DNA from 3 places in the Fictibacillus arsenicus genome. Region 2 is predicted to be linked to each of the others. Evidence: riboswitches for the same ligand, from Rfam matches in the RefSeq annotation. Region 2 holds a riboswitch; each other region holds the start of a gene.
The links. Region 2 has a riboswitch for S-adenosylmethionine ahead of ABE41_RS00055 (methionine ABC transporter ATP-binding protein). Riboswitches for the same ligand answer to the same signal wherever they lie in the genome.
Positions count from the first base shown of each region.

Region 1 (11,054 bases), 1.2 Mb from region 2:
TGCTTTATAACCCAGTCGTACCTTCCATGATGTTCGTTTGCACCATGTACGACTACAATCGTACCTTTAGCTTCCCCATCTGTCGTCCAAGTCCACATATATTCCACCCTCTTCCCTATTCATATAGGTATACGATTTGCTAAACTATACTTAATTAATGGCTCATTTCTAAAAGATTGTTGCAGTGCTTCTGAACATTTTTTGTTGAGTACGCTTCTTTGACTAGTTGGTTGGAGCGCAAGATGCGAGACTCCTGCGGGATCAGTGGGACAGGTGAGACTCCTAAAGGCGCAAAGCGCGAGGAGGCTCACCGCCCGCCACGCGGAAAGCGAGCATCCTGGAGCGGAAGTCAACAACTTCTAATAGCCACAATGTTTACGAAAACAGCCTAATTAATAAAAATACAGGATGTGTATACAATGATTTATCCTTATGGAGACAAGAAACCTAAAATTTCTGAAACTGCGTTTATTGCAGACTATGTGACAATTACAGGTGATGTTCAGATTGGAGAGTACTCTTCTATTTGGTTCAACACATCAATTCGGGGGGATGTTTCCCCCACAAAAATCGGCAATTATGTAAATGTACAAGATAATTCTGTACTTCATCAAAGTCCGAATCGCACACTACAATTAAAAGACGGGGTAACAGTTGGTCATAGCGTTATTCTGCATAGCTGTACTATTGAGGAAAACGCATTAATCGGCATGGGTTCATTGGTGCTTGACGGAGCACATATCGGTAAAGGTGCCTTTATAGGTGCAGGAAGTCTTGTACCTCCCGGAAAGGTTATACCGCCAAATACTCTTGCTTTCGGAAGACCGGCAAAAGTAATACGTGAATTGACAGAAGAAGATATTAAAGATATGGATCGTATACGTCGGGAATATTATGAAAAAGGACAATACTATAAGACACTTCAGACTAAACGTTAAATTCGATTAAGTTTCCATCAGGATCACTCACAAATACCTGATGCCAATCGGTTTTATTGTTTGGTTTATTTACATATTTAACACCGTGTGCGTCAAGAGTCTGGATTAGTTTATCCATATCTTCAACCCTAATCGCAAAATGACCGTCTCTGCTGTCAATTTCGGTCGTGTTTCTTCTGGCTTTTCCTTTATTGTGAACAATTAAATGAAGCTGTGTATCGCCAATATCATACCAAACGCCCGGAAAATCAAATTGAGGGCGTTTTTTATTTTGTTTAAAACCTAAGATACCTTCGTAAAAATATAATGATTCCTTCAAGTTTGTAACCAGTAGTGAAACATGATGTATTCCTTTGTACATGTGCTCTACACCTCATCTTCAAATCATGATTTGCCCATTATTTTATCACAATTAATCAAAAATAGAGATTTATTAGTGCTTAAACACCACCCTTAATGAATATCTTTATAAAAGTAAACTTTATGAAGGGATGGTTTTAGATGAATAGAAACACACCTGTAAAATCCTATACTCCTTATCATAGTCCTTTCGATCCTTGTCCGCCTATTGGCAAAAAGTATTATTCCACTCCTCCAAATTTATATATGGGTTTTCAGCCATATGATCTTCCGCAGTTTCCGCCAAAAGAAGCATTGCGAAAAGGTACACTTTGGCCTGCCTTTTACGATTATTATGAAAATCCGTATGAAAAAAGGGGGTAACTGCGATGCAGCAGACATTGCCAGAAGAATTTTATCAATGGATGGAAGAGCTCCAAGCTGTTGATTTTGTACTCGTGGAGCTTACTCTATATTTAGACACTCATCCACAAGATCAAAATGCCGTTCACCAGTTCAACCAATATGCGCAACAAAGAAAAAAAATAAAAAGAGCGATAGAGTCAAAATACGGACCGCTTCAGCAATATGGAAACAGTTATTCCGGAATGCCCTGGAATTGGAGCAGCGGTCCTTGGCCCTGGCAGCTTTAAAAAGGTTAAGGGAGGTTCACGTAAATGTGGGTTTATGAGAAAAAACTGCAATACCCGGTAAAAGTAACATCATGTAATCCAAGACTAGCAAAATATTTAATCGAACAGTACGGCGGATCTGATGGTGAACTTGCTGCTGCACTTCGATACTTAAATCAGCGGTATACAATTCCTGATAAAGTAATCGGTCTATTAACGGATATCGGTACAGAAGAGTTTGCACATCTAGAAATGATCGCAACAATGATCTACAAGCTGACGAAAGATGCAACACCTGATCAAATAAAAGCAGCAGGAATAGAAGATCATTACGTTAACCATGATAGTGCTTTGTTTTATCATAATGCAGCAGGTGTACCTTTTACTGCAAGTTACATAGCAGCAAAAGGGGACCCGATCGCTGACCTTTATGAAGATATAGCTGCAGAGGAAAAGGCCCGGGCTACCTATCAATGGATTATAAACATGTCAGATGACCCCGACTTGAATGATTCTCTTCGTTTCTTAAGAGAAAGAGAGATTATCCACTCCCAGCGTTTCCGGGAAGCTGTTGAAATATTAAAAGAAGAACGAGACCGGAAAATATTTTTCTGATTTTTACCGTCCAGCGTTTTTGGACGGTTTTTTTTATAAATATTTACACTGCCTTCATTTCTCCATAACAATTTTATTTTATGATGAACATATCAAGCTATAAAATAAAGAGGGGATATTAATGGCAAAAGTTATTAATTGGCTTTACGAAAAAGAATGCACATTTTTCCGGCTTATTAATGGACGAATGCACAGAAGTTCCATGGATCGTTTCTTTCATGTGTGGACTCATCTTGGCGGCGCAACTGCTACGATCTCAACAGCTGTTCTTCTTTTATTGCTCCTCCCTGCACATTTAAAATCATGGGGAGCTGTCTGTATGGTTTCACTCATCATCAGTCACATCCCAGTTATGATTTCGAAAAAAATATATCCTCGGAAGCGTCCATACTTGAGCCTTCCCGATACGAATATCGGAGACAATCCGTTGAAAGATCATTCTTTCCCTTCTGGTCACACAACAGCCATTTTTTCTATTGTGACACCTCTTATCCTATTAAACCCGTTTTTGGGCGTGTTTCTGCTTTTCGCAGCTCTCTTGGTAGCTATTTCACGGATGTATCTCGGGCTTCATTACCCTACTGATGTTCTTGCCGGGATTGTTCTCGGCATAAGTTCAAGCTTTGTTTCATTGTTCTTAGTAAAGCTTTTTTCCTAGCTAGCCTAATTTTATGTTGGAATTCCCCGTAAAGACCTGAAACATTATGAAATGGAAAAATCGTTAACTCGTGAACGAGGGAGCTCGAGTGACTGCATTCGATCCGCTCGTTAGAGATTTTCCCGTAGAAGGTGTGCAAATTGCCCATACTTTTGAATCAGCCATTACTGATTCGGAAATTACAGTTATCGTTACTGAATGGGATGATTTTATACAACTTTTGCAAGCAGAAAATATCAGAAGAATGAAGCAGCCTGTTATTTTTGATGGGAGAAACATGTTTACTCTTGAAGAGGTCAGAAATGCTGCTGAACAGCATCCTTTGCATTATGAGTCAATTGGAAGACCACAAGTTAGCAGTTTAGGTGTTAAAAATAAGCTATTTGTATAAAAAGATGCCTGCCATTGAAAAATGGCAGGCTTTTTCATGTTTAAGCTATATCGGGGGAAGATTTAGCGGCAGTTTAGGGTAAATAAAGTCCCTTTTCCCAATACCCCTTTAGGTATAGGAAACGATAATTCCATGGTTAATCACTTTTTTCCCACGTTAAATGGAATAATCCCACGTTATTTTTAAAATAACCACAAGTCGACACATCTCGTCAAACTTCGCAGCTCAAAGACCCAAAAACAAAAACAGACTCCCTTTTAACAAGAGTCTGTTTTATCACATTAAATATTTGCTTGGTTCTTAAGCTCTTCTGCTTTGTCAGTTTTCTCCCATGGAAGATCCACATCTGTACGGCCAAAGTGACCATATGCAGCAGTTTGCTTGTAGATCGGACGGCGAAGATCAAGCATCTTGATGATTCCAGCCGGACGAAGATCGAAATTGTTGCGAACTAATTCTACAAGAACTTCTTCTGATACTTTACCCGTTTCAAAAGTGTTTACAGCAATTGATACAGGCTGAGCCACACCGATCGCGTATGCAAGCTGAACTTCAACTTTATCTGCAAGACCTGAAGCTACGATGTTTTTCGCAACATAACGAGCAGCGTACGCAGCTGAACGGTCAACTTTTGTAGCATCCTTACCAGAGAATGCTCCGCCACCGTGACGTGCATAACCGCCGTAAGTATCAACGATGATCTTACGTCCAGTTAGACCAGCATCACCTTGTGGTCCGCCGATAACGAAACGGCCTGTAGGGTTAATGAAGTATTTTGTGTTCTCATCAATTAACTCAGCAGGAACAACTGGCTTGATCACTTTTTCTTTAATGTCTTTCTGAATTTCTTCAAGTGTGTTCTCTGGGTGGTGCTGGGTAGAAATAACGATTGTATCAATACGTACTGGCTTGTCGTTCTCATCATATTCAACTGTTACTTGAGTTTTTCCATCTGGACGCAAGTAAGGAATTTCTTCAGACTTACGTACTTCAGTAAGACGGCGAGATAATTTATGAGCTAATGAGATTGGAAGAGGCATAAGCTCTTCTGTTTCATTACAAGCAAAACCGAACATTAGACCTTGATCACCTGCACCGATCGCTTCGATCTCAGCATCTGTCATAGAGCCTTCTCTTGCTTCTAGCGCTTGGTCTACACCCATCGCGATATCAGCAGATTGCTCATCGATAGAAGTCAGTACTGCACAAGTTTCAGAATCGAAACCGTATTTTGCACGGTCATATCCTATTTCTTTAATTGTTTCACGTACAACTTTTGGGATATCTACATAAGTAGAAGTTGTGATCTCACCAGCAACAAGTACAAGACCTGTTGTAACAGATGTTTCACATGCTACACGTGCATTAGCATCACTAGCTAAAATTTCATCTAGAATTGCATCTGATATCTGGTCACAAATCTTATCCGGATGACCTTCTGTTACCGACTCAGATGTAAATAAACGACGACTAACTTTTTTGGACAAATTAATATCCTCCCTTAATTGCTTTCAGTATGATACGGTACTTTATTCTTATCTATTTTGTATTGTTTATGTTCTTAACTTGAAAAAGGCATAAAAAAAGCCCTTCCCTGTTTCACATATCATTCACGAGGGAAAAGGTTTAAAATAAAAATGCCTTCATCCTCTTATTGTCCAAGGTTATTTTCACCTTGCAGGTTAGCACCTTTTCATTTTAAGCAGATTATAAACTCCGCTTTCATGTCGGTTGCTGGGTTTCATAGGGCCTGTCCCTCCACCTACTCAGAATAAGAGTAGCCGTTCTCGAAATATAATAGCGCAATGACTTTATGATGTCAATAGAAATCCCTTTAATATCAATAAGAAGAAGCTGAATTTCGCACTTTTTTGATATCGCTTTCAATATGATGGAGATTCCTGGTGTATTTAAGCCTTTTTTTCTGGATTAAGAACTTTTCTGATGCGCTTTCATAAAATAGTATACATTATTTAAATTAATGTGTTATACTAATTTTCGAATATATCACTCTAGGATAAAGGATGGTACTGTCTGATATGAATACTTTGGAATTTACGACAACCTTAAATGAACTTGTGACCCGTGAAACAACTCACCAGAACTTGCCTGTTCCGGTTTTAGTAGAGAAATCATTAACAAGAAAAGAAGGCATTCTTACTTCTACAGGTGCACTTCGAGCAACCACGGGGAAATACACAGGCCGGTCCCCTGAGGATAAATTTATTGTTGAAGATGCATCCGTAAAAAAATCCATTGACTGGGGCAAAGTAAACAAACCATTTTCACCTGAAAACTTTGATAAATTATATAAAAAAGTACTTCAATACTTAGGCACTAAAGAAGAGTTATTCTTATTTAAGGGGTTCGCAGGGGCAGATCAAGAGTACCGTCTTCCTATTCAAGTTATTAACGAATATGCATGGCACAATTTATTTGCACATCAAATGTTTGTGCGTCCAAATGAAACAGAACTTGCTTCACATGAATCTCAATTTACAGTAGTTTCAGCTCCTGGATTCCAAGTAAATCCTGCTGATGATGGAACAAACTCTGAAACGTTTATTATTATTTCTTTTGAAAAACGAATCGTATTAATCGGCGGTACAGAATACGCTGGTGAGATTAAAAAATCAGTATTCTCTGTTATGAATTACTTGCTTCCTGAAAAAGGGATCCTTTCTATGCACTGTTCAGCCAACGTTGGAAACGAAGGTGATGTAGCTCTTTTCTTCGGCTTGTCCGGAACAGGGAAAACAACACTTTCTGCTGATCCTAACCGACGCTTAATCGGAGACGATGAGCACGGATGGGCTAACACTGGAGTATTTAACGTCGAAGGCGGATGCTATGCAAAGACAATCGATCTTTCCAAAGAAAAAGAGCCGCAGATTTGGAATGCCATTCGTTTTGGAAGTGTATTAGAGAATGTAATGATCGATGATGATTCTCGTATTGCGGATTATAAGGATTCCACATTAACTGAAAATACAAGAGCGGCATATCCTGTTGATGCCATTCCAAACATCATTCAGCCAAGTGTGGCAGGTCATCCAAATACAATTATCTTTTTAACAGCTGATGCTTTTGGAGTATTGCCTCCAATCAGTAAATTAACAAAAGAACAAGCGATGTACCATTTCTTATCTGGATATACAAGCAAGCTTGCTGGAACTGAAAGAGGAGTTACCTCACCGCAAGCAACTTTCTCAACATGTTTTGGTGCTCCATTCCTTCCGTTGCCTGCAACTGTTTATGCAGAAATGCTAGGCAAGAAAATCGATCAGCATAATGTTCAAGTATTCCTTGTTAACACAGGCTGGTCTGGCGGTGAATATGGTGTCGGAAGCCGTATGAATTTATCTTACACTCGTGCTATGGTTCAAGCGGCACTTGAGGGTGAACTGACATCTGTTGAAACTGTTGTAGATCCTGTATTCGGACTTCACATTCCAACACATTGCCCTGGTGTCCCTGACCAAGTTCTTCAGCCAAAGAAAACATGGGATAACCCTGAACAGTATGATATAAAAGCAAAAGAACTTGCTGCTAAATTTAATGCTAACTTTGAAAAATTCAAATCCGTTTCTTCTGAAATCACGCAAGCAGGACCACTCGCTTAATCATCTTAAATCAACCCTCCCTTATCCAGCGGGAGGGTTTTTGGTATTTATTAGAAAAAACAGTTGTAAAGTGACATGGATGTCATTTATAATAACGACATGGATGTCACTTTAAAAACTGGGAGCTGATTACATGGAACAATCGGAAAAATTATTAAAAAACAAACCTTATCAATTTTTAATTTCTGCTCAACTGATTTCCAATCTTGGAGACTGGCTGTCAATTCTTGCTGTATTTACGCTTGTGGGACTTAAATGGGAAGCCACACCACTACAAGTTTCGTTAATAATCTTATCTCTTGCCCTCCCAATGACTTTACTAGGACCTGTAGCAGGTGTCTTGGCTGATCGTTGGGAACGCAAATACATTATGATTATTTCTGATACGGCAAGAGGTTTCATTATTTTTGGTCTCGTTTTTGCTAATGAACTTTGGCATGTGTATACTTTATTATTTGGTTTAGGTATTTTTTCGGCTCTCTTTACACCGGCCAAAAACGGAAAGCTAAAAGAAATTGTGCCTGATCACCACATGCAGCAAGCTGCCTCAATCAGTTCCATAATTGAGAGCGGCACGAAAATAATCGGACCTGCAGTAAGCGGCCTTCTTCTTGCACTATGGAATTTCAAGATCATCTTTTTTCTTGATGCAATAACCTTTTTACTATCCGTTCTTCTCCTGCTTAAGATTCCAGCAAACCCTTCACAAATTCTAAATGAAGAACACGAAGAGAATAAGCTAAAGAAGAACTTTATCAAAGAAATGCTTGATGGCCTCTCATTTATTAAGGGTATTCCTGCTATTATGTACGGAACGCTTTTAATGGCTGTTACCATGTTCGTTATTCAGATGTCAGATTCACAGTTCGTTACTCTCTTTAGAGAATTAAAAGAAGTATCACCACGATTAATTGGTACTGTTATGACCGCTTCTGGAGCAGGATTTTTAGTTACTGGAATCATCTTGAGTAAGTTTGAAATTAAAAATGCAATTAAGGCTATGGCAGGAGGAATATTCACACTCGGTTTAGGATTTGGAAGTCTAGCTATCCTTACTGATTATAATCTTTCCAATCCTATGTTTTGGGCACCTTCTATAACATTTTTAGCTTGTGTTGGAGCTGGTTATGTTTTTATTCCCTTTCAGTCCAATGTATTAAAACTAACTCCAGAACACATGACCAGCCGTACATTCGGTACAATCGGAAGCATCATGACGTTTTCCTCTTTAGTCGGTCCTATTGCTGGTGGATTCTTAGCAAATTTATTCGGAGTAATCCCTATCTTTATAGTTACATCTAGTGGATTGTGCTTTATAAGTGTGATAGCTTTTATTTTAAGAGCACAGTCTAAAAGGAAAAAAGGAGAACCATATGTCACCGAAAGTAACGGAGAGCCACAAAGAAGAGCGGAAGCGTAGCATTCTGGAGGCTGCAAAAAAGATATTTATTAAAAAAGGATATGAAGCCTTTGTCATGCAAGATGTAATTGATGCAGTCGATTTAAGCAGGGGCGGTGTTTATTCATACTTTTCTAGTAAGGAAGACTTGTTTTTATCTATATTAGAAGATTCAAATCGGACTTACAGTAAAGAAATTAAAGATATAGCTAAACATCCTTCAATCTGGAATTCATTGGTAAAGGATTTTGAAGATTATAAATCTGCTGATGATACAGAAGATTTGTTTGGAGCTGTACAAATCGAATACTTCTTAATCAATAGACTGCTGCCCGAGAAAAAAATCTACATGAAAGAACGATATGAATTTGCCATTGAACACCTTATGAATTTATTTGATGAAGGCGTAAAAAAAGGTGAATTCAACCCCAAATACCCTTTAGATACAATCGCAAGGTATTTTATAACCTTTAACGATGGGATAAATATAGCCACAATCTTCCTTAATAAAAAAGATTTAAACTTTAACGCTCAAATTGATATCTTCTTGTCTCATTTAGCCAGTATGTTAGGTGTAAAACATCAATAAAAGGAGCTGTTTTCATTCAGCTCCTTTTCCTTGCTCCTTCATCCACTCACATAGCGCATATGTTATTTTTCTGTTTTCTTTTGGCGGGAAGTAATGCGTATATTCGGGATAGATCCAAGTTTCACATGGTTTCCCGAGTTCTCCTAACCTTTTTTCAATCTTAAGTGTGTGCTGTACACTCACATTTTCATCCTTCATTCCGTGGATACACAGTAGAGGGACTTGCAATTCACTACAGTAATACAAGGGCGACCGCCATTCGTATTCTTCAGGATACTTTTCTGGGGTGCCGCCGATTACCCTCTTCATCATCCGCCGCAAGTCTTCTCTTTCCTCATAAGTGACAGCCATATCTGTTACACCGCCCCAAGTAACTACAGATTTGATTTCAGGGTACTTCATGGCAGTAAACAATGCCATCGGTCCGCCTCTGGAAAAGCCAAACACGTGGATTTCATTGTCATCAACTTTTGGAAATTGTTTCAGCACTTCAAATGCAGCAAAGGCATCTGTACGATCCTTACCAGCAAAGTCTTCGTTTCCCTCTCCACCCAAGTTTCCTCTGTAATATGGAGCCATAACTGCAAATCCTTGTGATGCGAATTGAATAATCCTCGCGATACGAACCATGCCAACTGACTTAATACCGCCTCTTAAATAGAGAAATCCCGGAAAAGGGCCTTCTCCCTCAGGCAGAGCAGCCAGACCTTTTATTCTCAATCCGTCATTTAAGTACGTTACAACATACAATCTAATGGTTGGATGTGGGGAAGGAAATCGCTGCCATTCTATGATTTTTGCTCGTTTCATTCCGACACTCCTTATTTATTTAGTGGGTAAACACACATTTTCAGTAATCACATACATTATTACATAAAAGTCATGACTTCATCCCTATTTGTGCAGGAGGATTGCAATGAAACATATAAAAAGGAAATTCACTTTACTGTTTACTTTCCTGCTTGCCTTTTCCTTGCTTCTGGCTGGCTGCAGCACTTCCAGTTCTAAACAAGAAAAAGTCCGTATAGCAGAGGTTACCCGCTCCATCTTTTACGCCCCTCAATATGTAGCCATTGAAAAAGGTTTTTTTGAAGATGAAGGGATTAACGTTGAGTTAACAACAACTTGGGGCGGAGATAAAACGATGACTGCTTTACTGTCAGACGGTGCTGATGTTGCACTTGTAGGTTCAGAAACAACGATTTATGTTCACGCTCAAGAATCTACAGACCCTGTAATCAACTTCGCACAGCTTACGCAAACGGATGGCACTTTTTTAGTGGCACGCAAAAAGCCCGATTTCTTTTCATGGGAACAGTTAAAAGGAAGTACATTCTTAGGCCAGCGTAAAGGCGGTATGCCTCAAATGGCTGGTGAATTTGGCCTTAAGAAACACGGGATCGATCCTAAGAATGATCTGAAAATGATCCAAAACATCGATTTTGCCAATATCGCTAATGCATTTGCTTCTGGTACAGGTGATTACGTTCAATTGTTTGAACCTCAAGCAAGTCTTTTTGAACAAGAAGGTATAGGTCACATCGTTGCTTCCTTTGGGGCAGAATCGGGGAAAATACCTTACACGACTTTCATGGCAAAAGAAAGTTACATGAAAGAAAACAAAGAAACTCTTGAGAAATTCACAAAAGGCTTATACAAAGCTCAGTTATGGGTAGAAAACCATTCAGCTGCTGAAATTGCTGAAGTCATCGCACCATATTTTGAAGATACCCCTGTCGAATTAATTGAAACAGTAGTCGATCGTTATAAGAGCCAGCATAGCTTTGCATTAAATCCGATATTGGATGAAGAAGAGTGGAACAATCTGCAAACCATAATGGAAGAGGCTGGTGAACTTCCTAAAAAGATC
Region 1 covers NZ_CP016761.1:2,889,712-2,900,765, forward strand. The annotation lists gene ABE41_RS14825 (alpha/beta hydrolase) at 1-98, opposite strand, end outside; gene ABE41_RS14830 (gamma carbonic anhydrase) at 420-938, shown strand; gene ABE41_RS14835 (VOC family protein) at 928-1,299, opposite strand; gene ABE41_RS14840 (spore coat associated protein CotJA) at 1,440-1,661, shown strand; gene ABE41_RS14845 (spore coat protein CotJB) at 1,667-1,930, shown strand; gene ABE41_RS14850 (manganese catalase family protein) at 1,955-2,524, shown strand; gene ABE41_RS14855 (phosphatase PAP2 family protein) at 2,646-3,182, shown strand; gene ABE41_RS14860 (UDP binding domain-containing protein) at 3,253-3,573, shown strand; gene metK (methionine adenosyltransferase) at 3,855-5,060, opposite strand; SAM riboswitch class I at 5,222-5,351, opposite strand; gene pckA (phosphoenolpyruvate carboxykinase (ATP)) at 5,613-7,196, shown strand; gene ABE41_RS14875 (MFS transporter) at 7,330-8,616, shown strand; gene ABE41_RS14880 (TetR/AcrR family transcriptional regulator) at 8,570-9,184, shown strand; gene ABE41_RS14885 (alpha/beta hydrolase family protein) at 9,197-9,994, opposite strand; gene ABE41_RS14890 (ABC transporter substrate-binding protein) at 10,101-11,054, shown strand, end outside.
Region 1: it holds a riboswitch for S-adenosylmethionine, as region 2 does, so the genes downstream of both, metK (methionine adenosyltransferase) here and ABE41_RS00055 (methionine ABC transporter ATP-binding protein) in region 2, are expected to answer to the same signal.

Region 2 (11,054 bases):
CGGGAAAAAAACATGTAGCAAACCCCTTTAGTTAGATTTCTCTTCTGCCTTCAAGCGCTTTGGATAGTGTAACTTCGTCCGCGTATTCTAAGTCCCCGCCAACTGGGAGTCCATGAGCGATACGGGTAATTTTAATACCTGTGGGTTTTAGAAGCCGTGCCATATACATAGCCGTTGCTTCTCCTTCAATATTTGGATCCGTCGCCATAATAATCTCCTGAACTCCTTCGTCAGTCAAACGTTTTAAGAGCTCAGCGATTTTTATGTCTTCAGGACCAATACCATCCATAGGAGAGATCGCTCCGTGAAGAACGTGATAAAGACCTCGGAATTCTTTCATTTTTTCCATTGCGATAACGTCTTTTGAATCATGTACGACACAAATAGTCGAACGGTCTCTGCTAGAATCATCGCAGATCATACAAGGATCACGGTCAGTAATATGAAAACAATTGGAACAATAGATTAGCTGCCGTTTTGCATTGACCAGCGCACGGCCAAAGTCGAGAACGTCATCTTCTTTCATATCCAATACGAAAAATGCCAGGCGAACCGCCGTTTTCGGTCCGATGCCCGGCAATTTCATAAAGCTTTCAATCAGTTTTGATATCGGTTCAGGATAATACATGAATAACTCCTAGAATAAACCAGGAATGTTTAGCCCTTTAGTGAATTTGCCCATGTCTTGTGAAACCATTTCGTCTACTTTCTTAAGTGCATCGTTCGTAGCCGCTAACACAAGGTCTTGAAGCATTTCAATATCATCCGGGTCTACAACTTCCTCTTTAATCACAATATCAACGATCTCTTTATGGCCGTTAGCTTTAACAGTAACCATTCCGCCGCCAGCAGTACCTTCGATTACTTTATCTTTTAACTCCTCTTGAGCCTTTGCCATATCACGCTGCATTTTTTGCATTTGTTTCATCATATTGTTCATGTTGCCTTTCATCTTAAAACTCCTCCTTATTCGTTCTCTTCTTCTTTTATCTCAATTAAATCATCGCCAACCAATTTGATCGCTTCTGTAATAAGTGGATCATCTTTTGTTTTCTGCTCTTCAGCAGACGGCTGGCCTTGCTGTTGCTCTTTAATGAATTCAGCTTTTAGTTTCTGCCATTCCGGATCCAAAATGGACAGCATGGACAGGTTCTTTCCTATTGTACTATAAACTGCCCCTTCAACATAGCTTCTGTTGTTATCTTGTGAAGCCATCTGCCTGTGAATTTCGTGCTGAAATGATAGCAGGAATAATTGATCTGAACATGCTACTGGTTCTGCTCCAGACAGCAGTGCATAGGCGCTTACTTTTTCCGAGCGGATCTTATCTAAAATTTCGTCCCACATGCCTTTTAATTGCACGAGGTTTGGTTTTTTTGCTTTTTTCAGCATCTCTTTTACTTGACCATGGGATGCTCCGCCTTGTGTTCGAATAACCCTTTTTTCTTTAGGTGTTTCCTGCTCGGAAGAACTAGAGCCGCTTTGAGCCCATCCGCCTTGCTTCATCTTAGATAGTTCCTGCTCAAGCTGTTCAATTCTTTGCAAAAGAGGTTCAACAGAAGGATACTCCGCCTGTGCCAAACCACCTGCTTGTTTTTGATAACATATTTTAATGAACGTAGTTTCTAAAAAGATTTTAGGATGATTGGTCCATTTCATCTCTTGCTGAGCCTGGTTCAATTGACTGATGATCGAATAGATACTTTCTGTTTCAGTCGATGAGGCTAGATGTTCAAACGACTCATCTGTCGAAACACGCTCCAATAGCTCTTCAAGCTGAGGCGCCGCTTTATACAGAAGCATGTCTCTATAGTAATAGATCAGATCTCCTAAGAAACGGACAGGATCCTTTCCTTCTTGTAAAAGATCTGATGAAATCGTGAGAGCTTTGGAGACATCTTTTTCTAAAAATGCTTCTGCCATATCTGAAAGATGCTTTTGGGAAGCTGATCCTGTTACAGATAGAACGTCCTCTACCCGTACCTTCTCATCGCTGTAGGAGATTGCCTGGTCTAACAGACTTAATGCGTCACGCATACCGCCTTCAGCAGCACGAGCCAGTAATTGCAATGCTTCTTCTTCGACTTCTGTCCCGTTTGCGTCGACGACCTTTTTCATCCGTCCGATAATAGACTGAGATGAAATCCGCTTAAAATCAAAGCGCTGGCACCTTGAAACAATCGTAGCTGGGATTTTATGCGGCTCTGTCGTTGCTAAAATAAAAATAACATGACTTGGCGGTTCTTCCAGCGTTTTTAATAAAGCATTAAACGCCCCAGTGGATAACATATGTACTTCATCAATAATATAGACTTTGTACGTTACCGATGAAGGAGCAAACTTAACCTTATCCCGTATGTCACGAATATCATCAACGCCTGTGTTTGAAGCTGCATCGATTTCAAGTACATCAGAAATGGTTCCGTTCGTTATGCCTCTGCATGCATCACATTCATTGCAAGGCTCGGACACTGGAGCACGCTCGCAGTTAACGGCTTTAGCAATAATCTTGGCTGCGCTTGTTTTTCCCGTTCCTCGTGGTCCTGAAAACAGGTAGGCATGGGAAAGCTTGTCCTGCATCAAGGCGTTTTGAATCGTTTTCGTAATGTGTTCCTGCCCGACCACATCTTCAAAGCTTTGCGGTCTCCATACACGGTAGAGTGCCTGATAACTCATCCCTTTGCCTCCCTAAAATCACTTCATTCTCTCTTTATTATACTGAAACATTACAAAAAACTCACCCCTGAGACAAGGATGAGTTATTGTTTATATATTAGAATGCCGCGCACCTCTCTTTGGAATAGTCAACCTATGCGTACAGACGCAGTTAGCTCAGTCCAGGTTGCCCCACGGCACACGAAGTGATCCACTTACTGCTGCTTCCTTCCGGACCTGACAGGGTTCATGGGTCTCCGTTGCGCAGGACCCGGACATCAACACCACTTACGTCCGTCGGCCATACGTTGAACTAACCGAGGAGAGGAATTCAACCTCGCTACAGCGGATTGCGAGTACAGGGCACCGCTACCTCCCCATCTAGCGCGACAAAGTGTATAACATTGTTAGATGCACAATCAAATGTGCAAGATTTAGTATACTATGCCTGTCATTAAAAATCAACCGTACAAGCCTTAAAGCTCTCTCTTCCGCTCTTCCTTTTCTTTCCTTTTGCGATCTCGGAGGTTTTTAAAAAAGGTTGAAAGGATTTCTCGGCATGCTTCTTCTTTTACACCCGATACTACTTCACATTGATGGTTAAAGCGGTCTTCTTGTAAAAGGTTCATCAATGTACCCGCACAGCCCCCTTTTGGATCTTTTGCTCCGTATACGACTCTGTTCACTCTCGAGAGAACGATAGCACCTGAACACATCGCACAAGGTTCCAGCGTAACATATAGCGTCATCCCTTCGAGTCTCCAGGCGCCAATTTCTTTACAAGCTTTATCGATCGCTAATAATTCCGCATGGGCGATGGCTCTTTGTTCGACTTCGCGCAAATTGTGAGCCCTTGAAATAATCTCTTCACCTTTTACTAATACAGCACCGATCGGGACTTCACCGATTTCAGCCGCTTTCTCCGCTTCTTTTAATGCAAGTTCCATAAAATACTCATCTTTTTCTAATATCTCCATTTTCGTTCCGCTCCAAAGTTTTAGTTTTAAGAGATTATACAAGAGGTTTTGTAAATAATAAAGAAAGGAATCATTTTATAAAACTGTTATCGCAATCTTTGTTGCTTCTGTAAGTTGTTGATTTCCGCTTCAGGATGCTCGCTTTCCGCGGGGCGGGCGGTGAGCCTCCTCGGCACATGCGCCTGCGGGGTCTCACCTGACCGCTTGTCCCGCAGGACAAGGAAGGCTTCGACAGCGTAACATCGCACGAAGAAAATGTGACTTTTCATTTTCGAGGAGTCTCGCACCTTACGCTCCAATCAACTTAACAATGAAGAAAAGTAAGAAATTAATTTATAGCAACAATCTTTTATAAAAGAACATATATAAAAAATAAAGGAGAGGGACATCTATGACTCAGAATGAAAACAAGATCCCTGTCGCCATGCTTATTATTGACGTAATTAATGACTTTAATTTTCCTGAAGCTCCTCTATTATTAAAAACATCTGCTCCTATCGCAGAAAAAATATCAAAACTAAAAAAACGGGCAAAAAAAGAAGGGATACCTGTTATTTATGTAAATGATAATTTCGGACAATGGCAGTCCGATAAACAAAAACTCGTCGAGTACTGCATGCAACAAGATGGCGGGGAGTTCGTAAAAAAGCTGCAGCCAGACGATGACGACTATTTCGTAATAAAACCAAAGCACTCTGGATTCTTTTCAACGCCTTTATCCACTTTATTAAACGATCTTAACGTCCTAACACTGATTATTTGCGGAGTTGCAGGTAATATCTGTGTCCTCTTTACAGCCAATGACGCCTATATGCGCGGATTCGATATATATGCACCATCTGATTGTACAGCATCTAATATAGAAGAAGACAATGAAAGAGCGTTAATATTAATGAAAAAAACACTTGATGCCGATATAAGTCTTAGTGAAGAATTAGATCTAACTGCAATAATCGAGCAAGCTAATAAAAGCAAACAAAGAAAAATCTATTAAGAAGTTGTGATTATCGATTAATTTTACCGATAATCTATCCACCTTTTCCAAACGTGTGCTACAATATTCTTTGTCTGTAATTTTTCGTTTTGTTAACAGAAAGGGAGGAAAAGGAAGATGAGTTCAACCCCCTTTATCGCGGTTGAAGGGCCGATTGGCGTAGGGAAAACATCATTGGCAAAAGCCATTGCTGAGCACTTTGAATTTCAATTATTAGAGGAAATTGTAGAAGAGAATCCTTTTCTCGGAAAATTTTACGACGATATCGATGAGTGGAGTTTTCAAACCGAGATGTTCTTTCTATGCAACAGGTATAAACAGCTTGAAGATATTCAAGATCAATATTTAGCGAAACAAATACCTGTCGTTTCCGATTATCATATTTTTAAGAACAGAATCTTTGCCGGTCGTACGCTAAAAGACCGTCATTACAATAAATACATGCAGTGCTTTGATATCTTAACAGAAGATATGCCTGTACCGAACATGATCATATACTTAAATGCCAGCCTCGATACTTTGTTAGAACGCGTTAGAAAGCGCGGGCGGTTTATTGAACAAAACATGGAGCCTGCATACTTAGAACAGCTTGCTGCTGACTATGATACATTCATGTCCGCCTTTAAAAGACAGCATCCTGAAATTCCGGTGCTGACTTTCAATGGAGACGAGTTAGATTTTGTTGCGTATGAAACGGATAAAGAGAAAATCTTATCCTTAATAGATGCAACTTTGAAAAAAGGAGAAGTTGCAAAATGAACAAGCTCATCCAATACGGCATTCCAAATGATGCTGTAATTACAGTAGCAGGTATGGTTGGTGCAGGTAAATCAACATTGACCAACGCTCTTGCAAATAAATTAAATTTCCGCACATCAATGGAAAAGGTCGACAACAATCCATACTTAGAAAATTTCTATCATGATTTCAAACGATGGAGCTTCCATCTGCAAATTTTCTTTTTAGCTGAACGATTTAAAGAACAAAAAAGAATGTTTGATTATGGCGGTGGATTCGTTCAGGATCGTTCCATCTATGAAGATACAGGCATTTTTGCCCGCATGCATTATGATAAAGGGAATATGTCCGAGGTAGACTATGATACATATACCCACCTTTTTGAAGCAATGGTGATGACACCTTACTTCCCTCAGCCGGATTGTTTGATTTATCTGGAAGGTTCTTTAGATGACATTTTAGCTCGTATTCAAAAGCGAGGACGCAAGATGGAGCAGGAGACGCCTGTATCGTATTGGGAAGAAATGTACGACCGCTATGAAAAGTGGATCGCATCTTTTAACTCATGTCCGGTACTCCGTGTAAACATTAACGACTATGACCTTCGAGAAAACCCTGAATCGATCGATCATATCGTAGGGAAAATTGCACAAAAAATCGAAGCGAAAAGAGAAGTTCGTTTATAAGGTAAAAAGCCCCTTGCTCAATATGATTTGAGCTGGGGCTTTTGTTTATCTTTGGCTCTATTCTAAAGGATTGATGTTTGAATGTTCATCAGTGACAAGTTGATTGGAGCGCAAGGTGCGAGACTCCTGCGGGATCAGCGGGACAGGTGAGACTCCTAATGGTGCATAGCACCAAGGAGGCTCAGCGCACGCCCCGCGGAAAGCGAATACCCTGGAGTGGAAATCAACCACTTCTACGAAAAATTATTTTTTCATCCATTCAGGCTTGCCGAAGCCTTTGAACTCTTTATCGATTACTTCTTCAAATTCTTTGGATTCCACTACTTCTTTTATATCTTTTGCAAATGCCGATTCAAGATCTTTTGTATTCACAACTACACGATTCCGATACGTATCAGGCATATTTTCAAGCTGAAGCGCGTCCAGGAGATCCATTTTTGCAGCGAGTGCAAAGTTTCCTGGCACCGCAGCAACATCCGCACTTTGTACGGCACGCGGAAGCTGGGCTGCCTCTAACGGTTTAAAGTTTAAGTTTTTCGGATTGTCTTTAATATCTTTTTCGGACGCGGTCAGCTGATTGATGTTTTCTTTTATCGTAATAAGTTCAGCATCTTCAAGCATGATTAACGTACGTGCTAAGTTCACAGGATCATTAGGAATCGCAAGCGTGCTTCCTTCTTTTATCTCTTCTATCGATTTAAACTTATTAGAATACAGTCCCATTGGGGCAGTAGGAACAATTACAACTTCAGAAAGCTTAAGATTCTTTTCTTTTGCGAAATTTTCCATATACACTTTGTGCTGAAAAAGGTTTGCATCGAGGTCACCTTTAGAAAGCGCTAAGTTTGGCTGGATATAATCGCTGAATTCAACAACCTTTACTTTATAGCCTTTTTTCTCTAAAGAGGGTTTTATCGCTTTGTTTACCATATCTGTGTAAGGACCAGCAGTTGCTCCAAGGGTAACTTCTTTATCTTTTGATGCCCCTGATGTGGAAGAGCAAGCAGCTAAAACCAGTACAGCAATTGCAGTGAATAGTGTAAGTATTATTTTTTTCATGTTGAATCCCCTTTTTTATCTTTTATTTACCGCTCGAGCTACTCCGTCACCAATAACCTGCATAAGCTGCACAATGACAATCAGCAGAACAACCGTTGTAAACATTATTGTGTTGTCGTATCTGTAATAGCCGAATCGAATCGCAAAGTCACCGATTCCTCCGCCACCTACAATACCTGCCATTGCAGAGTAGCCTAATAAACTTATTGCTGTGACCGTAATCGCTTGAACGATTCCAGGTTTCGCTTCAGGAAGCAGCACTTCTCGGATGATCATCCATGGCGTTGCTCCTACGGCAACCGCCGCTTCAATCACACCTTTATCGATCTCCCTTAATGAGGTTTCGACTAGACGTGCGAAGAATGGAATAGCGGCTACAGACAATGATACTGACGCTGCAGTTGGACCGATCGTCGTACCCGTAATCAGCTGAGTTAAAGGCAGCAGAGCTACGAGAAGAATGATAAAAGGTACTGATCGGATCAGATTAACTAAAATACCTGCAATTTGTTTAATCCAGACGTTTTCAAACAATAATCCTTTGTCTGTAACAAACAGGGCTACTCCTAATGGAAGGCCGACGATCAGAGAAACACCTAAAGAGATCGCGACCATATACAATGTCTCAAAAAATGCTTTATTCAAATCTGGCAGGATGCTGTACAAAGAATCAAGCAACTTGTTTCACCACCTCTAAATTTTCGATTCGGTCTTTAATGTAAGCTATGGCACGCTTAACTTCTGCCTCTTCCCCTATCAGTTCCATAATAAAAATCCCGAGCGGCGTTTCCTGGATGTATTCAATCTTTCCGTGAAGAATATTTCCTTTTACCTTAAAGTTTTGGAAGAGTTCAGAGACGACTGCTTCTTCTGCAATCGCGCCTTTAAAATGAATTTTAATCACCACTCCTTTACGCCCTTTTAATAGCGGTTCCGGAAGATTCATCTGTATGACACTGCTTATAAACGTTTTCGTTAACTCTTTCTCCGGATGTGCAAATAAATTATAAACATCACCCGTCTCGATGATTTCTCCATCCTGCATCACTGCCATCCGGTGACAAATCTCTTTTACGACTTCCATCTCATGTGTGATTAGGACAATTGTGATGCCAAGCTTTTTATTGATGGATTGCAGAAGTAAAAGAATAGCTTTTGTCGTGTTGGGATCAAGAGCTGAAGTAGCTTCATCACAAAGCAAAACTTTCGGATCGTTGGCTAGTGCCCGTGCAATTCCGACCCGCTGCTTTTGACCGCCGCTCAGTTGAGCCGGATACTGATCCTTTTGATTTTCTAACCCTACCATCTGTAAGAGCTCAAGAGTCTTATGATTAATTTCATCTTTCTTTTTTCCAGCAGCTTTTAACGCAAACGCGATATTTTCATAAACGGTTTTTGCACTAATAAGATAAAAATGCTGAAAGATCATCCCTATTTTAAGCCGCTCTTCCCGTAGTTCTTTTTTAGATAATTTCGTAATGGAGACACCGTCGATTAAAATTTCGCCTGATGTTGGCTTCTCTAGTAAATTTAAGCAGCGGAGGAGAGAGCTTTTGCCAGCACCGCTGTAGCCGACAATTCCGAATATCTCACCCTTTTCTATCGTGAGTGAAACATTCTTGACTCCAACAATGTCTTTTCCTTTAGCGGAATATATTTTCGTTACATCACGCACTTCAATCATATTTCTGTCCTCCTTCAATATAAAAAGCCCTCTTCATTCAATGGAAGAGGGCGAATAGACATACATCGACTTATCTTCCAGAATGAATGAATCATTCTGCAGGAAGTAGCACCGTTCCATAATGGAGGTTGCCGGACGTCATTGGGCCTGATCCCTCAGTCTCTCTTAATAAGTGTTGATTATTTGATTAAGTTATAATTGACATATTACTACCTGTCGAAAAGTTCTGTCAATAATATTTTTTAATACTTTAAATTGTTAGCGCTTACATTCCTTATAGGATAAGGAAAAATTATTTTATAGTTAATTAAGTTGCCATTGAAAGTAGTTGATTTTCCGCTCCAGGCTGCTCGCTTTCCAGGGGGCGTGCGGTGAGCATCCTGCCGCTTTGCGCCATTAGGAGTCTCCACCTGACCGCTTCATGGAAGTATCCTTGCTCCTGCGTCTACAAGTAAATGCTACCGATGTGGCTTCCTCGTCGCATACCTAGCGAGAAGCTTCTCAGGTGGTAGGCACGCACCTTGAGCTCCAATCAACTTGCAAATGATGAAAATAGAAAAAGCCAAAAGCAACAATCCTTTAGAAAATAGCCATGAATAAAAACAACAAAAAACCTCACCTGATAAGCTCAGATGAGGTTGAAATATGTATATGGAGGAGGTAGAGGGATTCGAACCCCCGCGGGTCGTTAAACCCCTGTCGGTTTTCAAGACCGATCCCTTCAGCCGGACTTGGGTATACCTCCGTGTGACTGACAAGAACTATAATAACATGTGAGTAAATATAGTGTCAACGTAATTTTATAAAAAAATAAAATCTTTTTTCGCAAACTTTGTCGCTATTAGAAGTTGTGGATTTCCGCACCAGGCAACAGATTTTTGCGAGGCGTCTCACCCAATGTTAAAGTCATCCGTAAAATAAAAATTAGGGCTGTCCAAAGTAAGTTAAACTTACTTTGGATAGCCCTATTTGGTTTACTTGATTACCTCTTTATTGCCCATATATGGACGAAGTACTTCTGGAATGATAACCGTTCCATCTTCTTGCTGATAGTTCTCTAAAATTGCTGCTACTGTTCGTCCGATTGCTAAACCAGATCCGTTTAATGTATGAACAAACTCAGGCTTGCCTTTCGCTTCTCTGCGGAAACGAATTTGAGCACGGCGCGCTTGGAAATCTTCAAAGTTAGAGCAAGAAGAGATCTCGCGGTATTCACCGTAGCTTGGAAGGTATACTTCGATATCGTACTTTTTAGCAGCTGTAAATCCAAGGTCAGCCGTACACATGCTTAGTACACGGTATGGAAGATTTAGAAGCTGCAGTACTTTTTCTGCATGGCCTGTCAGCTTTTCAAGCTCATCGTAAGAATCTTCCGGCTTAACAAAGCGTACAAGCTCTACTTTATTAAACTGATGCTGACGGATCAATCCTCGTGTGTCACGTCCAGCAGACCCCGCTTCAGAACGGAAGCATGCGCTGTATGCTGCATACGTAATTGGAAGCTCCTCACCCGTTAGAATTTCTTCACGGTGCATATTTGTTACAGGTACTTCTGATGTTGGAATTAAGAAATAATCCTCTTCACGAATCTTAAATGCGTCTTCTTCAAACTTAGGAAGCTGTCCAGTTCCTGTCATGCTTTGACGATTAACCATGTATGGAGGCAGAACCTCTGTATACCCGTGTTCGTCTTCATGAAGGTCCATCATGAAGTTGATCAGTGCACGCTCTAAACGTGCCCCAAGACCTTTATAAAAAGCAAATCGGCTTCCTGTAACCTTTGCTCCTCGTTCAAAATCAACAATGTTCAAGTCAGTTGCGATATCCCAGTGTGCTTTTGCATCAAAAGAAAACTCTGGCACATCACCCCAGTGTCGAACGGGTACGTTATCATCTTCTGTTTCTCCAACAGGGACACTCTCATGAGGTATGTTAGGCAGCGTCAGCATAATTCCGTGAAGATCTTCTTCTACTTGACGAAGTTCATCATCAATCGTCTTAATTTTATCTCCTACTTCACGCATCTCAGTAATAAGATGGTCAGCTTCTTTTTTCTCACGCTTAAATTCTGCTACCTGTTTAGATACCTCATTACGCTTAGACTTTAAAGTCTCCGTTTCACCGATTAACTCACGGCGGCGCTGATCAAGTGCTTCAAACTGATCCAAACCAGAAAGGTCTTCCCCTCTAGCAGAAAGTTTTTGTTTCACTTCTTCAAAATTAGCACGGACAAATTTTAAATCCAACATACTTATTTCCTC
Region 2 covers NZ_CP016761.1:7,123-18,176, reverse strand. The annotation lists gene ABE41_RS00110 (YaaL family protein) at 1-14, opposite strand, end outside; gene recR (recombination mediator RecR) at 32-628, opposite strand; gene ABE41_RS00100 (YbaB/EbfC family nucleoid-associated protein) at 638-952, opposite strand; gene dnaX (DNA polymerase III subunit gamma/tau) at 967-2,676, opposite strand; RNA gene ffs (signal recognition particle sRNA large type) at 2,782-3,045, opposite strand; gene tadA (tRNA adenosine(34) deaminase TadA) at 3,132-3,632, opposite strand; gene ABE41_RS00080 (cysteine hydrolase family protein) at 4,024-4,626, shown strand; gene ABE41_RS00075 (deoxynucleoside kinase) at 4,744-5,385, shown strand; gene ABE41_RS00070 (deoxynucleoside kinase) at 5,382-6,050, shown strand; gene ABE41_RS00065 (MetQ/NlpA family ABC transporter substrate-binding protein) at 6,294-7,109, opposite strand; gene ABE41_RS00060 (methionine ABC transporter permease) at 7,125-7,787, opposite strand; gene ABE41_RS00055 (methionine ABC transporter ATP-binding protein) at 7,780-8,793, opposite strand; SAM riboswitch class I at 8,861-8,968, opposite strand; tRNA gene ABE41_RS00050 (tRNA-Ser) at 9,446-9,538, opposite strand; gene serS (serine--tRNA ligase) at 9,768-11,042, opposite strand.

Region 3 (11,054 bases), 880 kb from region 2:
TTAGTGATCTGACTCACTTTCACATGCATGTTATTCCAAGGTATGAAAATGACGGGTTTACGTGGAGTGAATCAACGATTCAGGATGGTGCTCATAAGAGATTAGCTGAAACAGCGGATAAGCTACATGGAGTCTAATCTTTTTATCTGTTAGATAAAGTGTGCCACAATGGTGACTAAGGAGGGATTCGTTTATGGTTACGAGTGTTCATGATCGAGCGGTGCTGCATAACGGTGTTCAAATGCCTTGGGTTGGTTTAGGTGTTTATAAAGCAGAAGATGGTGATGAAGTCATCCAGTCCATTAAATGGGCACTTGATGCAGGGTATAGAAGCATCGACACAGCCAGTCTTTATAACAATGAAGCAGGAGTCGGGCAAGCTATCGCTGAGTCAGATGTACCGAGAGAAGACCTTTTTATCACGACAAAGGTCTGGAACTCAGATCAAGGGTTTGACGAAACACTAGCGGCTTTTGATGCCAGTTTAGAAAGGCTTGGACTGGAATATGTTGACCTTTACCTCATACACTGGCCTGTTCCTGGCAAGTATAAGGAAACATGGAAAGCTCTTGAGAAGATTTATAACGAGGGCCGAGCAAAGGCTATTGGTGTAAGTAACTTCAAGCAGCATCATCTTGAAGATCTAATAGCAGATGCAGAGATTAAGCCGATGGTGAACCAGGTGGAATATCATCCTCGTCTGACACAAGAAGATCTTTTAACATACTGCAAACAGCAGGGAATACAGCTTGAGGCTTGGCGTCCGTTGCTAAAAGGTGAAATTTTTGAGGAACCAACTTTAGTAGAAATTGCTGATAAGCACAATAAAACCGCTGCACAGATCATTTTAAGATGGGATCTCCAAAATGGAGTTGTAACGATTCCAAAATCGATAACGCAACACCGTATTGAAGAAAATATTGATATTTATGATTTTGAGCTGACGAATGAAGATATGACGCGGATCTCCGCCCTTAATCAGGACAAGCGGAACGGTGCTGATCCTGACGATCCAGAATTTTATAAGCAGTTTGAATAAATACAAATGCAGTCTTTCTCAAATGAGGGGCTGCTTTTTTATCCATAAAAATGAGGTGGATATATGAATTTTACTGCAGGAGATAAATTTATCTTTGAAGAGATCAAAGTCAAGGTAATAGAGGTGAAAGCAGATTCCGTTATATTTGAAGTTTCAGAAACCGGTTATGAAGGAGATGAAGGAGGCTTGATGGAAGTGCCAAACGCCTATTTAAAAGAGAAAAAAGATCAGATTAGACGATGCCCTTAGTTTTAAAAAAAGAATAACGGGAAAAATGATATACGTAGATGACAGAAAGGAAGTGCTAACATGTCAAAACGCGTATTGATTGTCGTAACAAACCACCAAAATATCGGAAATAACAAAACAGGTCTCTGGCTCGAAGAGTTTGCAGTCCCTTATAATGAATTTCGTGATAAAGGATATGACATTACAGTCAAAAGTATTAAAGGCGGCAGTATTCCTTTAGATCCCAACAGCTTAGAAGAAGTCGAACAAGATCAATATAAGGAGGCATTATCACTTCTGGAGGATACAGCTGAACTTAGTGCAGACGATGCAGTAAGTTATGATGCGATCTTCTTGCCTGGCGGTCATGGAACAGTCTTTGATTTCCCGAAAAGTGATGCGCTAAAAGAAGTGGTAAGCCAGATGGCGCAGACAAATAAGGTGATCGGCAGTGTTTGTCACGGACCTGCTGGACTTACAACAGCGACACTGAAAGATGGATCTTCTATTGTAAAAGGAAAGATCGTTACAGCCTTTACCGATGAAGAGGAAGAAGAAATGCAGCTTACGAAAGAAGTGCCATTCTTGCTCGAAACAAAACTTCGTGAGCTTGGTGCAGAATTTCAGAGAGCTGGTAAATGGGAAGATTTTGCCGTTACAGATGGAAATCTTGTTACCGGACAAAACCCGCAGTCCAGCAGAAGTGTAGCGCTTCGCATGATCGAAGTCCTTGATAAGAAGTAATATATAAATTTACAAAACGGCCGGCTTCTGCTGGTTGTTTTTTTAGTTATTCACCCATTAAAAAAATGTGAGTATTTTATTAAAGACATTTTAAAATGGGGGAATTCTTGTGGGGTACTATATTAGAGTTGAGGAGAACGTCAGGATTTATGTGGAAGATGTTAACCCTGGCGCTGAAAAAACAATTCTTTTTATTCATGGATGGCCTGCGAATCACAAGCTGTTTGAGTATCAGTTTAATCAGCTGCCATCGATGGGTTTTAGATGTATCGGCATTGACCTTAGAGGATTCGGCAAGTCCGATAAACCGTACTCGGGCTATTCATATGATCGATTGGCAGATGATATTTATGCAGTTGTTCAGACATTGAAATTACGGGATTTCACGCTTGTCGGGCACTCTGTTGGTGGGGCGATTTCAATCAGGTATATGGCAAGACATAATAGCTTTGGGGTTTCAAAACTTGCTTTGCTTGGTGCTGCAGCTCCTAGTTTTACGAAGCGCGCTGATTTCCCATTCGGTCATACCGTTGAAGAAGTTAACACTTTTATCTCTGATACGTATAAAGATCGGCCTAAAATGCTTCAAGGATTCGGTGATATTTTTTTCTTTAAATATGTAACGGCTCCTTTTTCCGACTGGTTCTTTCAGTTAGGTTTAGAAGCTGCAGGATATTCGACTGCAGCAGTCTTAGGCTCTTTGCGTGATGAATCGCTTTTTTCTGATCTAGGTAAAATTCAAGTCCCGACCCTTATTCTGCATGGTGTTCATGATCAGGTTTGTCCATATCCTTTAGCTTTGGCGATGCAGAAAGGAATACGAAATTCCAAACTTGTTCCGATAAATAACAGCGGTCATGGGCTGTTCTGGGAAGAGTGGGAAGAAGTTAACAGAGAAATTGTCCAGTTTATTGGATAAGGAGGAACGAGCAGTTCTATATAGAAAAAAGAGGAAAGTACAATTTAGGAGATAAAAGATGAAGATAGAGTTAAAAAAAGTAACTCGCGACAATTGGGAAGAAGCATTAGGACTGCGTGTAAAGGAAGAACAAAGCAAGTTTGCACCGATTCCTGCTGTATCACTAGCCAAAGTTATTAAGCCAGACGGACCTGATGTTGAGTATCTGCCCTTTGCCATCTATGCTGAAGATAAAATGGTTGGTTTTATTATGCATGCATATGAAAAAGAAACATCAGATATGTACTGGATTAACGGGTTTATCATTGATAAAAAATATCAAGGAATCGGCTATGGAAGGGCAGCTATTATTGAAATGATCGCTTGGATCAGAAAGTCATTTAATCAGTGCTGCGAGATCCGGATAACCGTATATCAGGATAATCATCATGCAAAAAAGCTATATGAGAGTTTAGGATTCATTAAGACCACTCTAATGTCTGGAGAGGAAGAAGTGTGGCGTTTGCCTTTGGAAAAAGCTATGCGTAAAAAGAGTACAAAATAACATGTAATTACTTGTAATACATCACGTGAAGGTGTTCATGATGATCGAGTGTTGCGAGCAGAATATCAGGCAGTATAGTATTCTGTTTTTGAATTTGATCTAACAGCCAAGCCTCATTTTTTCCTGTTTCCAAAAGTTCTTGTTGATTGATTTTTCCTTCTTTAATGACAACCTGAGGATAATCGAATGGCTTTGGCGGCAAGTTTATATCTTTTTGAATAACGGTTTGGTATTGCGGCTGTAAAAATGAAGTAATGGTGCCATTGGATTCAAACAAAGCGAGTGCGACTTCTTGAATATCTATTACCCTATGTTTTCGCAGTTCAGAAAATAAAACATCCATTGAAATTCGGGCTTTTTTTAAGTTCTTATATAAAATTTGTCCATTCTTTACTAACGGAATAGGTGCCGGATCTATTAATTTTCTTAGCGGGTGCCAATGAAGGCCAGTCATGGTTGTAGTCACATAAAGAATAACAAGAACGGACATTGTGATAAGAGAACCTTTAAGCCCAAGATGCTGGTCAGAAAGCGGATGGGCAATGATGTTTCCAAAGATGAGAGCCATAATGAAATCTAATAAACGAAGCTGTGAAAAAGATCGTTGTCCCATCAATTTTACAGCAAACAGCATAAAGAAAAAGGCAACGATTGCCCTTAGAATCCATTCGATCGCCAATAAATTCTCTTGAGCTTGATAAAAATCCAGCATACTAGCACCTCGTAAATTCTTGATGCATATAGTATGGTCGTAAAAAATGACTTTTTAACCAGAAATAAATTATAAAAATAGTTTGACTATTCGTGCAGGTATGCTACAATCAATTTTAAATTAAAACTTAATCGAATTTCTTCTTATCCAGAGAGGTGGAGGGACTGACCCTGTGAAGCCTCGGCAACCAGCACATTTGTGCACGGTGCCAATTTCAGGGAAGCTTAGGGAATAAGCTCCGAAGATGAGAAGCAAGTGGGTACTTTTTTCGATATTCGAACCCCTTCGCTCTTTTCTTGGAGTGAGGGGTTTTTATTATTTTAAGGAGGTGGACGGCATTAAAAAAGGAGTGAAAGTATGGCAGTACTTTCACCCCGGCTGCGATTATCATCCTTGAGGAGGACACAGTATCGCTTAAATATTTTATCATTTTAAGTGAAATGGCGTCCAATTCAGGGAAAAATCCTTGAGGAGGAAAATAAATGAGTGAGTTGAAATTTGCGTATTGGGTACCGAATGTAAGCGGAGGTTTGGTCGTATCTAAGCTGCCGCAGGAAACAGACTGGACATTTGAAGCGAATAAACGTTATGCACAAATCGCGGAGGAATCAGGATTTGACTTTGCACTTCTTCAGACGCGATTCTTTGCCAGCTATGGTGCAGAATATCAGCTGGAGGCGGCTACACTTGCAGCAGCACTGGCAAGTGTAACGAAAAAGATTAATCTTATTTCAGCCGTTCATCCTGGTCTATGGCATCCTGGTGTTTATGCGAAAATGATGGCTACACTGGATAATATCTCTGGTGGCCGTGCTGCGATTAACGTAGTAAGCGGCTGGTTTAAAGGCGAGTTTACAGGCTACGGGGAACCGTGGCTGGAGCATGACGAACGATATCGCCGTTCTGAAGAATTTATTAGAGTTATAAGAAGTCTTTGGACAGAAGAAGAGACAACTTTTAAAGGTGATTTTTACAGAATAAATGGCGCTCCTTTGAAGCCGAAACCTGTTCAAAAGCCAACCCCTCCAATCTTTCAAGGAGGAAACTCAAAAGCTGCTAAAGAAATGGCAGCGAGAGTTTCAGATTGGTATTTTATGAACGGCAACACGACTGAGGGTTTTAAGAATCAGATCGAAGAAGTAAAAGCATTAGCTAAGAAAGAAGGTCGTACTTTGAAGTATGCGGCCAATGGATTTGTCATTGTACGAGATACAGAAGAAGAGGCTGTTCAAGTACTGCGTGATATTGTATCGAACGCTGATGTTGAAGCCGTTGAAGGATTTGGAGAGGCTGTAAAAGAAGCGGGGCAATCTTCTAAGGAAAAAGAAGGTATGTGGGCAAATTCAACATTCGAAGATCTCGTCCAATACAATGATGGATTTAAGACAGGATTGATCGGGACGCCTGAACAAGTAGCTGACCGCATTATTGAGCTGAAACAACTTGGAGTGGACCTTGTTTTGACAGCCTTTTTACATTATGAAAAAGATTTGAAGGACTTTGGGGAGAAAGTGATACCGCTGGTGAAAGAAAAAGAAACCAGATTGAAGGAAGAAGGAGTGCTTGTTTAGATTTGATACGAATATTGAGAAAAAGTCGCCATTGGCGGCTTTTTTGTTTTGTATTGTATAGAATTTACGAGCGATTCTGGAATTTTACGAGTGATTCTAAAATTTTTACAAGCAATTCTCAGTTCACGGGTTAAAATCGTAGTTCTTCTTCAGTTTGTAAGACTTAAGACCCAGGCGCCACTACCAGCCTTAAAAATTTATGGAAAGAACTTAGGGAAAATTCATCATTGACGATGATAATCATTATCATTTAAGGTTATACATGTAATTAATAATGAGAATCATTTTCAGTAATCTAAATTCAATCAAAATCTCAAGGAGGAGCAAACATGAGCACCTTACAAATGGAAATGAACGAACTTTATCTGAAGCAGCAGGAAAAACGGGAATCAAACGCGAGATCCTACCCTAGACGCATACCGATTGCTATAGAAGAAGCTGAAGGAATCTATGTAAAAGATGCAGATGGAAGAAAATTCATAGATTGTCTGGCCGGGGCAGGGACGCTGGCACTTGGGCATAATCATCCGGTTGTGATCGATGCGATTGAAAAAGTGCTACATGACAAGCGTCCATTACATACACTGGATTTAACGACGCCAGTAAAAGAAGAATTCGTAAGTGAAGTGTTTGATAGTTTACCAGAAGAATTCGCGAAACGAGCAAAGATTCAATTTTGCGGACCAACTGGCGGAGATGCGATTGAAGCTGCGATCAAACTCGTAAAAACAGCGACGGGAAGAAGAAGCATTCTATCTTTCCAAGGTGGGTATCACGGAGCAACACATGGAACGATGGCTCTATCCGGTAACTTAGGGCCGAAACAAAATGTTCAAGGGCTAATGCCAGATGTTCACTTCATGCCTTACCCGTATGCATATCGCTGTCCATTTGGGATGGGTGGAGATGACACTCATAAGATCAGTGCCAAATATATCGAAAACCTTTTATATGATCCGGAAAGCGGAATCTTGCCTCCAGCAGCAATGATCTTGGAAGTCGTACAAGGTGAAGGCGGATCCATCCCTGCACCGGTTGAGTGGCTCCGTGAAATACGCAGAATCACGAAAGAGCGCAATATTCCGCTTATTATCGATGAGGTTCAAACAGGTATTGGCCGTACAGGCGAGCTGTTTGCCTTCCAGCATGCAGGCATCATTCCTGATGTTGTTGTTTTATCAAAAGCTATTGGCGGAAGTTTGCCATTATCCGTTGTGATCTATGACCGTGAACTGGATAAATGGGCACCAGGAGCACATATCGGAACGTTCCGTGGTAATCAGATGGCGATGGCCGCTGGTACAGCTACTCTCAAATACATCAAAGAAAACAACTTATCACAGCATGCGAAAGAGCTCGGTGAAAAGCTCATGCTGGAACTAACTATTCTTCAAAATGAAATTTCTGAGATCGGTGATGTCCGCGGACGTGGATTGATGGTTGGGGCAGAAATTGTGAATCCAAAAATCCCGTCGGGGCAAAAAGGAACATTTGCGGCAAATCCTGAACTAGCGAGCCGCATTCAAAAAGAATGCTTTAAAAGAGGCTTGATTTTGGAAGTCGGAGGCAGATATGGAAGTGTCATCAGATTCCTGCCGCCACTTATCATTACTGAAGAACAGCTGGATGATGTGATAGCGATATTTACAGATGCGGTAAGAGCCGCGCTCAAATAGGGGTGCAGAATGAACACAACTGATTTTGACCGTTTTTTTCTAAATAACAGTGAAGCAGGATTGCAAAGTTTTCAGCACATCCTGTTTGAATCACAGCATTTGCTGAGCCAATTTTATAAAAACAATACAGATGCCTTTAACGGAAAGCATCCACATGACATTGAAAAAGAAATTCTTGCCATGCCTATCGCTTCAAAAGATGGAGATGATCCTCTCATGGTCCTTGAAGAAGTGAAAGAAAAGATCGTTAAAAACAGCATACACGTATCACACCCGACAAGTATAGGGCATCTTCATTGTCCTCCGCTTATTCCAGCAGTTGCAGCTGAGCTGATCATCGGTGTACTAAATCAATCGATGGATTCTTGGGATCAAAGCTCAAGCGCCACGTACCTGGAAGAACGGCTGATCCAGTGGGTGAGCGAAAAACTGGGACTTCCGAATACGGCAGATGGCACATTTACAAGCGGAGGCACACAATCCAACTATATGGGATTACTGTTAGCACGTGACCATTTCTGCGAAAAAGAGTGGAGCTGGAACGTGAAGATGGAAGGTCTTCCGCCTGAAGCAGGCAAGATGCGTATTCTTTGTTCTGAAGATGCTCATTTTACGGTGAAAAAGTCAGCGTTCCAGTTAGGAATAGGTGAACAGGCAGTTGTAACCATCGAAACCGATCACAACAAAAAGATGAATGCCAATGTATTAAATGAAGAAATAAATCGGTTAAAGTCTGAAGGCTTATATCCGATGTGTGTCGTTGCCACAGCGGGAACGACTGATTTCGGGAGCATCGATCCGATTCAGGATATAGCGGTGATAACTGAGAGGAACGGTCTATGGCTGCACGTTGATGCTGCTTATGGAGGGGCATTGATGCTGAGTAAAAAGCATTCGAACAAACTCGCTGGTATTGAACAAGCTGATTCAATCACCATTGATTTTCATAAGCAGTTTTATCAGCCGATCAGCTGCGGTGCATTCTTCGTGAAAAATAAAGAAAACTTCCGTTATGTTGCGCATCATGCTGATTACTTAAATCCTGAAAACGATGAGGAAGACGGACTCTTTCATCTGGTAAGCAAATCGGTTCAGACAACAAGACGATTTGACGCATTAAAACTTTTTATGTCACTTCGAATCGTCGGTGAAAAGAATTTTGCAAGCATGATCGATTATACACTTCACCTTGCGGAACAAACGGTTAAAGTGATGAATCAAAAAGATACATTCGAAGTGTGCAATATGCATCCGGAGATCAATGCCGTTGTATTCTGTTACAGAAATGATGACCTTGAAGAACGGGACAATATTAACACTTTTATTTATAAAAAACTTCTTCATACAGGTACGGCATTGGTTGCAAAAACAAAAGTGAAGAGCCGAGTATTTTTGAAATTTACATTGCTGAATCCGCGAACGACTATCGTGGATATTGAAGATATTCTTCATAGCATTTCTCAATTTGCAGCAGAGTACGAAAACAGGGGGATCACCCAATGACAAATCATAAATTACGAGCAGAAAATGCAAGCATGCAAAGTTTTTTAAACTGTTACCTTAGAGAAACACAAAATTTCACGGAAGATCATCCAGCTAGGGTGGAATGGCGCGGTGACACACCAGAAAAATGGCTGAAGATCTCATTAACAAATCAAGAAATATCCCTATTTGCAGCAGTTAAGCATTATTCATTAACAGGGCGTCATTTATTCCACTTCCCGGTTTTTTATAAAACGGATGAAAAAATGATTCCGCTTGATTACGTCACATTGGTTTCGCTTCTATCTAAAGAATTATTAATTGATCAAGAACGGGAAGATGCAGAAGATGAGCTGCTGCTTCGCACAATACTTAGCTGCCGAAACATTCACCGTTATTTAGAAGAACGTAAAGATGACGCAGATCAGTTAGAGCAAAGTGAGTTTACGTTTATTGAAGCAGAACAGTCTCTTTTATTCGGCCATCTGCTTCATCCGACACCAAAGAGTAAGCAAGGCATGAATGTGGAGCAAGAAGCACTTTATTCACCAGAACTAAAAGGTGCGTTCCAGCTGCATTTCTTTAAAGCAGACCGTTCTATTGTTGCTCAAGATTCGGCTCATGATTTGACAGCAGAAGAGATTACGCTGGAGCTTCTTAAACAAGATGAAAAGTTTACCAACACAATTGAGCAGGATGACCAGTCTGTCTTTATACCCGTGCATCCTTTACAAGTACCGGTTTTATTAAACGATCAGCACGTACAAAGATACATAGAAGTGGGCAAGCTGAGCTACATGGGACCATATGGTGAACCATTTTCAGCTACTTCATCGATGCGATCTGTGTACAACCGAAATTTTAAATACATGTTCAAATTCTCTGTTCCAATAAAAATCACGAATTCTCTTCGTGTGAATTTAGAAAAAGAACTTCATCGTGGAGTAGAAGTGACGAGGCTCATGCAGTCCCAGATCGGGCAAGAACTTAATGAGGTATTTCCCACTTTTAAAATCATTCAAGATCCAGCCTTCTTAAACATACCTTTGGAAAAAGAATCGTCGGGCTTTGAAGTAGTAATCAGAGAAAATCCATTCTATGAGAACGATCAAAATGCTAGTTTGCTAGCGGGGCTTTGCCAGGATCATGGATTTGGCGGACGTTCGCGAATTGCAGCCATCATTCAGGATCTTGCCGAAAAAGAAAACAGATCAACCGAAGAAGTAAGCAAAGAATGGTTCTCAGAATACTTAACGATTTGCTTAGATCCTTTGTTATGGCTGTATGAAACATATGGTGTGGCACTTGAAGCTCACCAGCAGAACTCTATTGTTCAGCTCGAAGGAGGCTATCCATCTCGATTCTATTATCGTGACAACCAGGGCTACTATTATAGTGAATCAAAGGCGGATTTATTGGTGGAACAAGTGCCTGACTTGAATCGGAAGAGCGTTACGATCTGCAGCGATGAAGTTGCCATAGAACGGTTCCGCTATTACTTTTTCATGAATCACCTGTTCGGACTGATCAACGGATTCGGTTCAGCAGGTCTTATAGAAGAATCAGAGCTTATGAAAATGTTAAGGAACAGGCTGCTGCATCATGATAACCTGACTGGCGGCAAATCCGGATTATTAAGAAGTTTGCTAGATTCTGAACATCTGCCATGCAAAGCTAACTTGCTTACACGCTTTCATGACATGGACGAGCTTGTTGGTTCAATGGAAACTCAGTCAGTCTATACGAACATCCCAAACCCATTGCAAAAGGTGTTGACTTTAGATGCAACCAGAATTTAGTTTCTACGACTCAACGATTGGAAAAACACTATCATTTGTAAAAGTAGATTTGGAGCGGGATGTTTCACTTTTGCATAAGTGGCAGCAGCGGCCTTATGTTATTCCGTTTTGGAAACTGAATATTTCGTTTAAAGAATACGAAAAGCATTTAGAGAAATTTTTGTCAGATAAGCATCAGACCTTGTATTTGGGCTTGATCGATGGCGTTCCAATGAGCTACTGGGAAGCATATTGGGTAAAAGGGGATATCGTTGAAGATTACTATGATCCTCACTCAGAAGATCAGGGAATTCACCTTTTAATCGGAGAGGAAGCATATCTTGGGAAAGGATACGCACTC
Region 3 covers NZ_CP016761.1:885,046-896,099, forward strand. The annotation lists gene ABE41_RS04705 (HIT family protein) at 1-137, shown strand, start outside; gene ABE41_RS04710 (aldo/keto reductase) at 194-1,039, shown strand; gene ABE41_RS04715 (hypothetical protein) at 1,103-1,288, shown strand; gene ABE41_RS04720 (type 1 glutamine amidotransferase domain-containing protein) at 1,349-2,011, shown strand; gene ABE41_RS04725 (alpha/beta fold hydrolase) at 2,121-2,930, shown strand; gene ABE41_RS04730 (GNAT family N-acetyltransferase) at 2,989-3,474, shown strand; gene ABE41_RS04735 (DUF421 domain-containing protein) at 3,482-4,183, opposite strand; SAM riboswitch class I at 4,327-4,437, shown strand; gene sfnG (dimethylsulfone monooxygenase SfnG) at 4,669-5,757, shown strand; gene ABE41_RS04745 (aspartate aminotransferase family protein) at 6,087-7,433, shown strand; gene ABE41_RS04750 (pyridoxal phosphate-dependent decarboxylase family protein) at 7,443-8,936, shown strand; gene ABE41_RS04755 (IucA/IucC family protein) at 8,933-10,714, shown strand; gene ABE41_RS04760 (GNAT family N-acetyltransferase) at 10,731-11,054, shown strand, end outside.
Region 3: it holds a riboswitch for S-adenosylmethionine, as region 2 does, so the genes downstream of both, sfnG (dimethylsulfone monooxygenase SfnG) here and ABE41_RS00055 (methionine ABC transporter ATP-binding protein) in region 2, are expected to answer to the same signal.